Linked DNA regions of Sporomusa sphaeroides DSM 2875. The protein of the gene in region 2 interacts with the protein of the main gene of each other region in a pairwise test. Links are inferred from orthologs where the notes say so. Each region holds a gene or a part of one and is shown on either strand. Other genes may lie near its edges. The genes, in order: SPSPH_RS11385 and SPSPH_RS00165.

Region 1 (8,454 bases), 2.4 Mb from region 2 along the record:
GCGAAAGTTATACTTTCTATCAGGATAAATTAAGTCCCGCATTCCCTAGTCTGGAGTGCGGGACTTATTATGTATACTAATCAGCAGGCCTGCTTAAGTTTTTTAATCTCCTCAATCAGCACAGGCAACACGTCCAAAGCATCACCCACAATGCCAAAGTCGGCAAATTTAAAGATAGGCGCATCGGCATCTTTGTTAATAGCGATAATGATGTCCGAGGTCGACATACCGGCTAAATGCTGGATGGCACCACTGATGCCGCAGGCAATATAGACTTTGGGAGCTACGGTTTTGCCGGTTTGTCCGACTTGATGGATAGCCGGCTTCCAGCCGGCGTCAACAGCCGCGCGGGAGGCACCGACAGCGCCGCCGAGTACATTGGCCAATTCTTCAATAAGCGCAAAATTTTCGGGTTTACCCATCCCCCTGCCGCCGGAGACAATGAACTGAGCTTCGTCAAGGTTACAGGAGGCAGTTTCGCTGAGTGTCAGTAATTCAATAAATTTTGTCCTGATATCTTCGGCCTTGACTTTGCTTGCTACCCGCACCAGTTCGCCGCTGCGAGAGGTATCAGGCACAGGACGTTTGAATACATTGGGCCTGACAGTTCCCATCTGCGGCCGATGATTAGGACACAGAATGGTAGCCATAATATTGCCGCCAAAGGCCGGACGCGTCCAGGCAACAAGCCCGGTTTCCTCATCAATGCCTAAACTGGTGCAATCAGCCGTCAGACCTGTACCTACCCGGCAGGCCACCCGCGGGCCAAGATCGCGCCCGTCATTGGTCGCCCCCATCAGAATAACGGAAGGTTTATAGGCAGTGATTAAATCGGTTAAAGCAATGGTATAAGCATCGGTGCTGTAATGCTTATATTCTGCGCCTTCCAGCAAATACACTTTGTCAGCACCGCTGGCAAACAGTTCCCGGGCTAAGGGTTCCACACCTTCACCGATAACTACGGCAGCCAGTTCCTGTCCCATCGCACCGGCAAGTTTACGCCCTTCCCCCAGCAGTTCCAGTCCGACATTACGAACCTTGCCCTGAAATTGTTCTATATATACCCATACACCCTGATAATCACCGGTATCTGCCGCCGGTTCTGCCGCAGCCGGACGAGTGATGGCCGTTACGGGGCATACATCAATACATGCGCCACATACTGTGCAAGCATCGGTAATTACTGCTTTATCGTCTTCCATAACAATCGCCCCGAACGGACAGGCACCGACACAGGCACTGCAGCCTATGCACTGTTCTTTATCTACAATTACAGCCATTTATAATTCCCCCTGCATCAGATAATTTTAGCCTGATTAAGTTTAGTCAGTAACCGGGTTACAGCGGCACGGGCAGTATCTTCCTGAATAATCTCACCCTGTACCCGCTGCTGGGGGGTAAAGATGCGGCGAACCTGGGTAGGTGAACCCTTAAGGCCAATCTCGTCCAAATTTACATCAACATCGGCAGCCGTCCAGACAGGCACCTCTTTGCGATTGGCTTTCATTCTGCCTTTAATACTGGCGTAACGCGGTTCATTAATGGATTTTACCACACTAATTAACACAGGCAATGTGGTTTCAATAACTTCATAACCTTCTTCATGCTCACGTTCCACTCTGACTACCCCATCGGTAATGTCAAGTTTGGAAACATAGGTAAGCTGACTGATTGCCAAATGCTCCGCAAGCTCCGGTCCTACCTGGGCGGTATCCCCATCAATGGCTTGCTTGCCGCAAAGAATAACATCAAAATTACCAAGTTTCTTAATACCTGCAGCCAGGGTCCGGCTGGTAGCCAGTGTATCGGCACCGCCAAAGGCGCGGTCACTCAGTAAAACAGCTTCATCGGCCCCCATGGCAATACACTCTTTCAGCGCTTCGGCAGCCTGAGGTGGTCCCATAGAAATTACCGTTACCTGTCCTCCATGCTTTTCTTTGAGTTTCAGCGCTTCTTCCAAAGCATTTTTATCAAAAGGATTTACAATACTTGGCACACCCTGACGAATCAGCGTATTGGTCTGCGGGTCAATTTTAACCTCAGTAGTGTCAGGCACCTGCTTGACACAAACAATGATTTCCATGCGATAGCCTCCTGTTGTACAATATTCGATTAATAGCAACAAATGTAATATCTCTTATTCTAATATTATTTACGGGACAACTGCAACATTTTTCGCAAATCAATTAAAATTTCGTTGCGATTAAGCAGTAGTTACAGTCCCTTTGCCCAAAAGCCCTTCAATGGCGGCAACAGCTGCCGGTGTCGGCTCAATCCAATATTTTTTCTCCGTCTTTATCACCCGTGTCCGGCTGCTGCCGGTCAGATGCAAATAAACGGCTGCCTGACCATTGTATTTGGTGAGCACTTCCTGCAGCTTGGCTAAAATGACCGGGGTTTCCTGCTCCTGGCGCAAAGTAATTCTAACCTCGGCGCCGGCGTTTTCCAGCAAACTGATATTGTCAGCCATAACCTTGGCGCCTTCTTCGTGAATATTCAGCCGTCCGGAAACCAGGACAGGTAAATCAGGCGCCAACAGGCGGCCTGTTTTTTCAAAAACCTTGGGAAATACGATGACTTCCACTTGTCCGGAAAAATCCTCAAGGCTGATAAAACACATCATACTGCCATTTTTGGTATTAATGCGCTTAGCACTGGCAATGAGCCCGCCTACCCGGATGGGCTGCCCGTCGGTATATTGACCTTCGGCCAAAGTGCCCAGTGCCGGCAGCGTCTCCAATTTAGCACGATATTTATCCAACGGATGACCGGTTACATAAAATCCGGTTATTTCTTTTTCCAAGGCTAAGATCTGTTCCTGCGGCATTTCGGGTATATCCGGCAGGCTGACATCATTTACGCACTCCAGCGTATCGTCCCCAAACAGCCCCAATTGTCCGCTGGCCGCGTCCTTCTGGCGGCAGGCAGCCACTTCGACAGCTTGCTCCAGTACGTGCAGCAGCTGGGAACGGCGGGCATTAAGCGAATCAAAAGCCCCGCATTTAATCAAACTTTCAATAACCCGTTTATTCACCAGCCGCATGTCAACACGGGAGCAAAAATCAACAAGTGACGTAAATTTACCGCCCTTTTGCCGGGCCTTAATTATGCTTTCCAAAGCATTGCCGCCTGCATTTTTTACACCGGCCAAGCCAAAGCGAATGGCTTCGCCGTCAACCGAAAACGAACTGCCGCTGGCATTAATATCCGGCGGTAAAACGGCAATACCCCGGCGGCGGCATTCTTCGATATAGTAACCCACCTTATCATTGGTTCCCATGACACTGGTAAGCAGTGCTGCGTAAAACTCCTGCGGATAGTGGGCTTTTAAGTACGCTGTCTGATAGGCTACCAGGGCATAGGCGGCACTGTGGGATTTGTTAAAACCGTAGTCGGCGAAATGGGTCATAAGTTCGAACACATCATGAGCCAGTTTCGCATCTATCCCCCGTTCGGCGGCCCCTTGGAGAAAGTTTTCCCGCTGCGCATCCAGCACTTCATGTTTCTTTTTCCCCATAGCCCGGCGCAACAGGTCGGCTTGTCCCAGGGTAAACCCGGCCAGTGTGGACGCAATCTGCATAACCTGCTCCTGGTACAGGATAACACCAAAGGTATCTTCGAGGATGGGCTCTAAGAGCGGATGCAGATAGGTAACTACCTTCTTACCGTGGCGGCCATCAATAAAATCAGATACCATGCCGCTTCCCAAAGGACCCGGGCGGTAGAGCGCCACCAGGGGAATGAGGTCGTCAAACCGTTCCGGCCTCAAGTCTTTCACCAGATTGGTCATGCCGCTTGATTCCATTTGAAACACGCCGGAGGTATCACCGACAGCCAGCATGGCGCAGGTTTTGGCATCTTCCAGCGGAATGGTTTCAATATCCAGTTCCTGTCCCCGGTTTTCCCGGATAAGGGCGATGGCATCACCAATAACCGTCAGGGTTCTCAGCCCCAGTAAATCCATCTTCAGCAGACCGATTTCTTCAATCCGGTCTTTGTCAAACTGAGTGGTAAGAAAACCTTCACTGGAAAGCTGCAGCGGGGCAAAATGTGTCAGCGGCTCTTTCGCAATAACCAGGCCGGCGGCATGGGTGGAAGCATGGCGCGGCAAGCCTTCCACCGCCATGGCAAGATCAACCAGTTTCTTTACTGTTTCTTCGCTGTCATAGAGGTCTTTTAACTCCCGGTTGGCTGTTAACGCTTTTTTCAAAGTGATACCCAGTTCGGCAGGTACTAATTTGGCAATACGGTCAACCTCGCCATAGGGCAGATTTAACGCCCGTCCCACATCGCGGATCGCCGCCCGCGCCGCCATAGTTCCAAAAGTGATAATTTGCGCTACACGGTCACTGCCATAGCGTGCTACAACATATTCGATGATTTTACTGCGGCGTTCATAACAAAAATCTATATCAATATCAGGCATAGATACCCGTTCCGGATTTAAAAACCGTTCAAACAGCAGGCCGTATTTAAGCGGGTCAATATTAGTAATGCCTAACAAATAGGCAACAATACTGCCAGCCGCCGAACCCCTTCCCGGCCCTACAGGAATGGACTGGCTACGGGAATAGTTGACAAAGTCCCAGACAATGAGGAAGTAGCTGGAATAACCCATTTTTTTTATGACACCCAGTTCATAAACAAGCCTTTCCTCCACTGCCGGCGTTGCCTGCGGATACCGCCGGCAAACCGCCTCCCGGCATAGCTGGGCAAGATAGTCATCGTCATTGATGCCATCCGGTGTAGGAAAATCAGGCAGGTAGAGCCGGTCAAAATCAAAGGTGACATTGCAGCGTTCAGCAATCTTCAGGGTATTGCTCAAAGCTTCCGGATACCCGGCAAACAGCTCAGCCATTTCCGCCGGACTTTTCAAGTAAAAATCGTCACTGGGAAACCGCATCCGGCCGGGTTCGTCCACAGTCTTGCCTGTTTGAATACAAAGCAGAACATCATGGCATTCGGCGTCCTCTTTGTTAATATAATGAGCGTCATTGGTGGCAACAAGACCAAGTTCCAGCTTTGCCGCCAGTTTGACCAAATGCTGGTTTGCCTGTTTTTCTTCAGGCATGCCGTGATCCTGCAGTTCGATAAAGAAATTGTCCTGTCCGAAAATCTCCTTATACTCAGCAGCCAAAGCCTCGGCTCCGGCCAGATCTCCCCGCAAAATCGCCGCAGGTATCTCACCGGCAATGCAGGCACTCAAGCCAATCAGGCCTTCACTATAGCTGCGCAGTATTTCCCGGTCAATCCGGGGTTTGTAATAAAAACCTTCACTGTAGCCGCGCGATACCAATTCGATAAGATTGCGATACCCCTGCTCGCTGGCGGCCAGCAGCACGAGATGATAATATGACTCCCCTTCCACAGCTGCTTTATCGAACCGCGAGCGTGGCGCAACATATACTTCACAGCCGATAATTGCTTTAATGCCATGCTTCTTGGCTTGTTTATAAAAATCGATTGTGCCGTACATCGTACCATGGTCAGTCATGGCTACTGCCGGCATTCCCAATTCCTTGGCCCGGCGCACCATATCTTCAATTCGGGCAGCGCCGTCTAACAGGCTATATTCGGTGTGATTATGCAAATGGACAAAAGATACGCCTGTATTATAAGTTTTATCTGTATTCATAAGGTTTCTCATCATCCCTGTAATCATCATTCAGCAATCTTTGCTGTAGCATGAAACATATATCTTTCTTTGTGTATTATATCATATTCTTGCGAAACAACGTGGTTTAATTTTTGTCCGTTGTTTTGTCAAGTCTATAGTACCTTGTGCCACCTAATTATTTGGATTATATAGCAGTCTTTTTCCGTCCTGCGTTGTTGTCGTCGCCTTACATATGTCCGATATGCGCGGCTCCTCCGCCTAGCAGGGCGAAAAAATCCTTGCTATTTAATCTCAAATTTTAAGTGCCACAAGGTACTAGCAGGTATTTGTCAATTTCATGTGGAAATTGTACAAAAAAGAAAGGCGAGAGGTGTTATTTACTTGCATAATATAGGGATTTTACAGTTAACGCAGAATCTGGATGATGCCGTACATGGCTTTAAATCCGGGCTGACCGGACAAGATTTGGCTGTTGAGTTTCATTATGTAAATGCCGATGGCGCTTTGCATGATTTACCGCAGCTTGCCGGCAAACTGGCTAAACAAAAGGTTGACCTCATTTTTGCCTGTTCTACCCCGGCTGCGCAGGCGGCTGTTGCTTTAGCAGGCAATATCCCGGTAGTTTTCACACCGGTCTTTGACCCGGTAGGTGCGGGACTGGTTAAAACCATGGACAAGCCGGGGGGCAAAGCCACGGGCATGGCAGGTATGGTTCCGGCTGCCGCCAAAGCGGCGTTTATCCGTGAGCTTTTGCCGTCAGCTAACAACATCGGCATTTTATATCACAGCGGCGACAGCAATGCCCTGCTGGAGATAAGTAATTTTAAACAAGCGGCAGCCGGCCTGTTTAGTCTTGTTGAACTGCCTGCAGACAAAGCTGAGGATTTGTCGGTATTGGCAGATCGACTGCCGCCAAACCTGGATGCTCTGTTTCTCCCCATTGGGCGGGTCATCGAAGAAAATTTCGCCAGTGTAGCCTACTATGCCGAAGCGGCAAACCTGCCAATCATTACTTCCCATGCCCCCAATGTGCCAGCAGGAGCATTAGGAGCGCTTGTGGCCAACCACTTCGAACTGGGACGCGCTTGTGGTGCCCAGGCAGCACAAATTCTTGCCGGGGCTGAACCTGGCAATATTCCTGTCGGTATTGTTGAACATCCCGAAATTCAACTGAATACCTTCGTGGCAGCCAATCTGGGAATTGAACTGTCTCCGTCACTGCTGGTCAAAGCGAAAGAAGTGTTTGAGTAATTCTTAATTTGGAGTGAACTACATGCTATTAACCCGGCAATCTGTTGAACTTTTAGCGCCTGTCGGCACTTGGGAAGTATTAGAAGCGGCAATTACAGCCGGCGCCGATGCCGTATATCTTGGCGGCAAACGCTTTAACATGCGCCTGCACCGGACTGATACCAATTTTGATGATAAAAAACTGACCCAGGCTATTACCTACGCTCACGCCCGTAACGTCCGTCTATATGTTACTGTCAATAACCTTATCAGTGAACGGGAAATCCCCGGTGTGCGCGATTATCTCAAATTTTTAAATGAAATCCAGCCAGATGCACTGATTGTCCAAGATCTGGCCATCCTGGAACTGGCGCGGGAAATCAACCTTACTGTTCCCCTGCACGCTTCAGTTATGATGAATACTCATAATGAACATACCATAAAAGCGCTTATGGACTATGGCATTACCCGGGTGGTAACCAACCGTGAATTGACATTGTCCCAGCTCTCGCTGCTCAGGGAGCGTACCGGCGTTGAACTGGAATATTTCATTCATGGCGACATGTGCGCAGCTCACAGCGGTCAGTGCTTCCACTCCGGTGTAGTATTCGGCCAAAGCTCCAACCGCGGCCGCTGCCTGAAACCCTGCCGCTGGCCCTACCAGCTTGTCGATACCCTTACCGGTCAGGCTGTGGCCGCAAAAGACCCCGGACCGTATAAATTAGCACTTAAGGATATGTGCATGTACACGGCTTTACCGCAGCTGATTCAATCTGGTGTCTGCTCCTTCAAAATTGAAGGCCGCATGCGTACGGCCGATTTTGTCAGCCGGATTGTAAGGCTATACCGCAAAGCCCTTGACCGCTATATTGCCGACCCCAATGGCTACACCTTTGATGCCACAGACTGGCAAGAACTTTATGAATACCGTTCCCGTGACTTTTCAACCTGTTATGCGCTTGGCAATCCAGGTGCCAGCTCTATTGGCTATACCGGTGAACGCGAGCCCCGCTTTTTCAGTCAGGCAGTCAAAGAAGCCGGCGTCACCGGCAGTGCGGCAGTCCTGGTACCAAATACCGGGTCGGACAATCCTTCCCTGCGGCTGCGTCCTGCTCTTGCCGTGCGGGTGGCTGACCTTGCTTCACTAACCAGCGCCTTTGCCAATGGTGCCGATATTGCCTATATTGGCGGTGAGGCTTTTGCTCCCGGTAAGCCCTGGAGTCTGGAGGATATAAAAGCTGCCGTCAAACTGGCGGATGACCGGCAAGTGCAGGTTATTGTCACTACGCCGCGCATTACCATGGAACGGGAAGCCGGCGAGCTTGAACAATTATTTGCCGGTTTGGAAACCCTAAAGCCACATGGTCTGATGGTTTCCAATAGCGGCATGCTGCGCCTGGCAAAACAGACCTCCAGCCTGTCAATCCAGACTGACTTTTCATTTAATCTCTTCAATCACCTTACCGCCGCCTGGCTCAAAGACAACGGCGCCAGCAAAGCAACGATCTCCCTGGAAGCTACTTATGAACAAATTACCGAACTGGCCAAGCACAGCCCCTTGCCGCTGGAAATGATTATTCATGGCGCCATTGAGGCTATGGTACTGG
Region 2 (5,347 bases):
TGCCAATTTCAAAGGTAATGGCTCTTGCCTGACGTTCCCCCATACCGAGAGCCTTCGAAGCTCCATAACCTAAAAGCAAACCCAGAGCATTATGCAGTGCAACAGCCGCAAATGCAATAAGAGCGACGGTTACCAGCTTGGAGGCGCTCATCGCAACTACAATTGCGATAGCCCAAATAATTGCAATGACCGAAATTACCGGGACAATCTTCATGATGCGGTCAACAAAGCTGCTAAACAAACCACGCAGTACCATTCCCAATATAACTGGCCCCAGTACAATTTTTACTACATCCAAAAACATAGCCTGCGCACTGACATGAACTTCCGCTCCGGCAAGCAGCAAAAATGTAGCAGGCAGCAGAAGCGGTGCCAAAATAATATTAAAACTGGAAACCGTTACAGACAAAGCCGTATCGGCTTTTGCCAGAAAACTCATTACATTGGAAGCCGTACCACTGGGACAGCAGCCTACCAGGATAAGCCCGGCAGCCAAGGCGGGAGGCAAGCCCAGCAGCTTTGCAACACCCCAGCCTACTGTTGGCATAATTAAATACCGGAGTACAATACCGATAATAACATCTCTGGGTCTGGATAATACCAGCTTAAAGTCATCTACCGACATGGACAGCCCCATCCCCAGCATGATAGTTCCCAGCAAATAAGTTACCAGCGGTCCCTGATGCTTGATTGTATCCGGATACAAAAATGCCAGACCGGAAAAGAAGATAAGCCATACGGGAAATAATTTTGTAATTGTCATAGCAATTTTTTCTAAAAACGCCATTTATTGTTTTCCTCCATTTCCTTGCTCTAAATTGGGTTTGCTCAACTACACTCCTGTATAATTTGATACCTGCTGCCTACCATTTTTAAGCCAGGTTGTCTAACTATATATTCCAATATGGCTCTTTCTTACTTTCCAGTCTGTCACCGCAACAGGATTAAACTGCGTATAAAGAAACTTGGCTTACGCAATCTGGCGATAAGCGGTAAGCCGCTGTTATTCTTTTTATCGTGGAATTTGGGCTGACAAATCACATCACTAAACCGTCTGTTTTACTTAATACAAATTCTTTAAATCTTCCTCTGCCATACCAAAAGAGTGTTCCGGTCCGGGGAAAACGCCAGCCTGAGTTTCCTGATAAAAGGAATTTAGTGCATCTACCATTTGCGTATTGAGCTTGGCATATTGTTTTACCATCTTAGGTACAAACCGGTCGAACATTCCCAGTAAATCCTGAGTAACCAGCACCTGCGCGTCACAATAGGGTCCTGCTCCGATTCCCATAGTAGGAATGGACAGTTCCTCTGTAATTCGTTTAGCTACCGGTGCAGGTATGCATTCCAATACGATGGCAAAAGCACCGGCCTGCTCAAGCGCTTTTGCATCTTCGATTAATTGCTTTGCAGCCTCCGCATCTTTGCCCTGGACCTTAAAGCCGCCCAATTGACCTGCGGTTTGCGGTGTCAGGCCAATATGACCCATAACCGGAATGCCGCCCTTCACCAATGCTTCTACGATGTGTGCAACATTTTTGCCACCTTCCAGTTTAATGGCATCTGCACCGCCTTCTTTCATAATGCGGTTAGCATTACGGGCAGCGTCTTCAATTCCCGTATTGTAAGAGCCAAACGGCATGTCCCCAACAACAAAAGTATTTGGTGCTCCTTTGACCACAGGTTTGGTGTGATGAATAATATCCTCCATCGTAACCGGTACAGTACTGTCATATCCCAATACCGTCATCCCCAGCGAATCACCCACCAGAATCATTTCAATCGGAGTTTTTTCAATTACAGAAGCCAGTAAAACATCATAAGCGGTGATCATTGTGAACTTCTTTTCCTTGCCCTTCATTGCCTTACATTGTGGAATTGTAATTTTTACCTTTGCCATAGATATCCTCTCCTTCGAAAATATATTTATTGTCCCGCTTTACGCGAAACAGGGAAAACATTTTTGTTTCACTATACGAAACGATCGTTTCGTATTTTTTCGAAAAAATTTACTTGGTTTACCCAAGTTGAATTTTGATATAGTTTTTAAATATTTGACAGACTATTTCGTTATTTAGCCAAATTGTATAGCTTTCATCATTATTTGTCAAGAGTTTTTTTGTATATGCCAGGCTATTGTCAAACGCCATCTGTAATAAAAAAACCACGGTCAATTGAAGTAAGCTTGTTCCCTTCATTTACCGTGGTTTTTACATTTGCTTAATCGATTACCAAGCTGCTATTACCGAGCTTTTAAAGTGCTCTTCAATAAATTTCTTAACTTCTGCGGACTGGTATACTTTAATAAGCTTAGCAATCGCCGGATTGTCTTTATCTTTAGACTTAACCGCAATAATATTGGCATAAGGCGAGTTGCCGTCTTCCATCGCCAGGGCATCCTTATTGGGAACCAAACCGGCAGTCATGGCATAATTGGTATTAACGGCTGCCAGATCTACATCTTCCAGCGACCGCGGTACCTGGGCGGCATCCAGTTCTTTAATCTTAAAGTTCTTGGGATTCTCGGCAATATCAGCCGCAGCCGCCTTAAGCCCGGCACCGGCTTTAAGCTTGATTAGCCCCTGTTGTTCCAACAGCAGCAAGGCACGCCCGCCATTAGTGGGATCATTCGGAATAGCAATGGTCGCGCCTGGCTTAAGTTCGCTGATGGCATTGACTTTTTTAGAATAAATGCCCATCGGGAATATAACTGTTTTAGCTACCGATACTATATCATATTTACGGTCTTGCACCATATTGTCAAGGTACGGCTGGTGCTGAAAGCTGTTGGCATCAATATCCCCCTGATGTAATGCCACATTGGGCTGAACATAGTCATTAAATTCAACGACTTCAATTTTTAAGCCTTCTTTTTCCGCGATTTTTTTGACAACATCCATAACTTCAGCATGCGGACCGGCGGTCACGCCCACTTTTAGCGGCTTATCTGCTGCCGGAGCCGTCGCTTGCTTGCCGCAGCCGGCCAGCCCGGCCACTGATAAGGTTAAAATAGCAGCTAATGCAATTTGTTTTATATATTTTTTCATTTTTATCTCTCCTTGTGTTATGATGAGGTTCTTCGCTACCGCTCAGAACTAAGCGATTCGCACATGTTTCTGCGTCGCTATCACTCCTAAAAACTTGGCTCTCTGCTTATCGCTACCGCTCAGAACTAAGCGATTCGCACAAGTTCCCGCGTCGCTATCACTCCTAAAAACTTGGCTCTCTGCTTATCTGCTTATAAGCTTCTGCAACCGTTCAGCAGCAGCGCTTAAGGTTTCAAACTTTTTGCAGAAACAGAACCTAATCAGTTTTTTACCGGCTGTGCTTTCCGCCCGGAAGAAACTCGAACCCGGAACAACAGCAACCCCAATCTCGCTGGCCATATATTTAGCAAAAGCAACGTCATCATCCCAGCCGAACGGGGTAATATCAGCCATAATATAATAAGCGCCCTGTGGTCTTACGCAAGTAAAACCAACCTTCTCTAAAGCGGTAAGCAAATAGTCGCGGCGTTCACGGTAGAAACCGGATAGCTCTTCATAGTATTCTGCGCCAAAAGTAAAGGCGGCGGCGGCGGCCACCTGCAACGGAGCAGCGGCGCCTACTGTAAGAAAGTCATGTACCTTCCGGACAGAGGCGGTAATCTCAGCAGAAGCCTGAACATACCCAATCCGCCAGCCGGTAACACTAAAGGTCTTTGAAACGCTGTTTACCGCAATTGTACGCTCCGCCATTCCCGGCAAAGTCCACAGCGGAATATGTTTGGTATTGTCATATAAAATATGTTCATAAATCTCGTCATTAATAGCAAGTACATCATGTTTGATACACAGTTTGGAAATCAGTTCCAATTCCTCGCGGTTAAATACTTTGCCTGTAGGATTGTTGGGAGTATTAATAATAATCGCTTTGGTTTTATCGGAAAATGCAGCAATCAGTTCCTCACGGTTAAAGTTAAATTCCGGTGGGGTCAAGCTGACATATTTGGGCACAGCCCCACATAAAATTACGTCAGCTCCGTAGTTTTCATAAAACGGTTCAAAGATAATAACTTCATCCCCGGGATTGACAGTAGCCAATAGCGTGGCGATCATGCCTTCCGTAGCACCGCAACACACAGTCAGTTGACGTTCCGGATCGATGGTGACGCCATAATCCCGCTCCACTTTGGCGGCAATGGCATCACGCAACCCTTTCGTTCCCCAGGTTACCGCGTATTGATTGTGGTCTTCCATAACAGCCTTTACAGCAGCCTGCTTAATGGCTTCCGGGGCCGGGAAATCGGGAAAGCCCTGTGCCAAATTAATGGCATTATGGGCCGCGGCAATCCGGCTCATTTCCCTGATTACTGATTCGGTAAACTGTCTGGCTTTAGCTGAGGCGTAGCCGCCTTCGCGCATACTCTGAATAACATTTTGCACTATAAATACCTCCCAACTAATACAGTAACACCTTTGCAGGCCATTTGATTACAGACTTACATTATCTTTTATTTAATTTGTGAGCAAAGTAATCGCCACTTGACTGAACCATTTGTACCAAAGCAATCAGAATGACTACTGTTGCTAACATAACGTCAGCTCTAAACCGCTGATAACCGTAGCGGATGGCCAAATCCCCCAAACCACCGCCACCAATCGCACCTGCCATCGCAGAGTAACCAATAAGGCTAATCACTGTCAGCGTCAGCCCCAAAACAATGGACGGCATAGCTTCCGGAATGAGTACCTTCAATATAATCTGGCTGGGTGATGCTCCCATCGCTTGTGCCGCCTCAATAAGTCCTGCATCTACTTCTTTGAGAGCCGATTCGACAATACGGGCAACAAAGGGGGCGGCGGCAATAGTAAGTGGCACAATAGCAGCATTTGTGCCAATAGATGTACCGACAATAAGCCGGGTAAACGGGATGATGGCTACCATTAAAATAATAAACGGAGTTGACCTTGCAGCATTTATAATAGCTCCTAACGTCTGGTTCAACACCGGCTGCTCTTTAATATGTCCTTTACCGGTTATGACCAATATAACCCCAAGCGGAATCCCCAGGATTGCCGATACCAGCGAAGAAACCGCAACCATATATAATGTCTCACCCAATGCCTCAACCAGCAACATAAGCATGTCTTGCGACATAACCAATCACCTCTGTTCCTAAATCACGTGCTTGTAAATATTTTAATGCATTTTTGACATCCTCCGGTTCACCGGACAATTCAATGAGTAGCGTACCATATGGAGTGTCCTGTAGATGATCAATATTGCCTGAAATAATATTAGCATCAACAGCAAACCGCCTGATTAAACCGGCTATAACCGGCTCATTGGTGGCCGCGCCAAAGAA

What was found.
Region 1: the proteins of SPSPH_RS00165 (region 2) and SPSPH_RS11385 interact in binary tests that used the Escherichia coli proteins (3 or more experiments, as listed by UniProt). The link is inferred for Sporomusa sphaeroides DSM 2875 from one-to-one orthologs.

Annotation. Positions count from the first base shown.
Region 1 is NZ_CP146991.1:2,417,208-2,425,661, forward strand. What follows is about bases 2,004-5,966. They hold SPSPH_RS11385 (DNA polymerase III subunit alpha), read right to left. Parts: upstream 5,636-5,966; coding sequence 2,204-5,635; downstream 2,004-2,203. Other genes in these bases: SPSPH_RS11380 (electron transfer flavoprotein subunit beta/FixA family protein), read right to left, coding at 2,004-2,083. Also shown: SPSPH_RS11375 (electron transfer flavoprotein subunit alpha), read right to left, coding at 81-1,280; more of SPSPH_RS11380, read right to left, coding at 1,298-2,003; SPSPH_RS11390 (ABC transporter substrate-binding protein), read left to right, coding at 5,999-6,868; SPSPH_RS11395 (peptidase U32 family protein), read left to right, coding at 6,891-8,454. UniProt on the Escherichia coli protein: DNA polymerase III is a complex, multichain enzyme responsible for most of the replicative synthesis in bacteria. This DNA polymerase also exhibits 3' to 5' exonuclease activity. The alpha chain is the DNA polymerase catalytic subunit.
Region 2 is NZ_CP146991.1:42,656-48,002, reverse strand. Bases 2,330-5,145 are described here. They hold SPSPH_RS00165 (pyridoxal phosphate-dependent aminotransferase), read right to left. Parts: upstream 4,428-5,145; coding sequence 3,231-4,427; downstream 2,330-3,230. Other genes in these bases: SPSPH_RS00160 (methionine ABC transporter permease), read right to left, coding at 4,486-5,139; SPSPH_RS00170 (MetQ/NlpA family ABC transporter substrate-binding protein), read right to left, coding at 2,330-3,047. Outside these bases: SPSPH_RS00180 (bile acid:sodium symporter family protein), read right to left, coding at 1-787; panB (3-methyl-2-oxobutanoate hydroxymethyltransferase), read right to left, coding at 1,064-1,900; more of SPSPH_RS00170, read right to left, coding at 2,229-2,329. UniProt on the Escherichia coli protein: Shows aminotransferase activity with methionine and histidine as substrates, and to a lesser extent also with phenylalanine.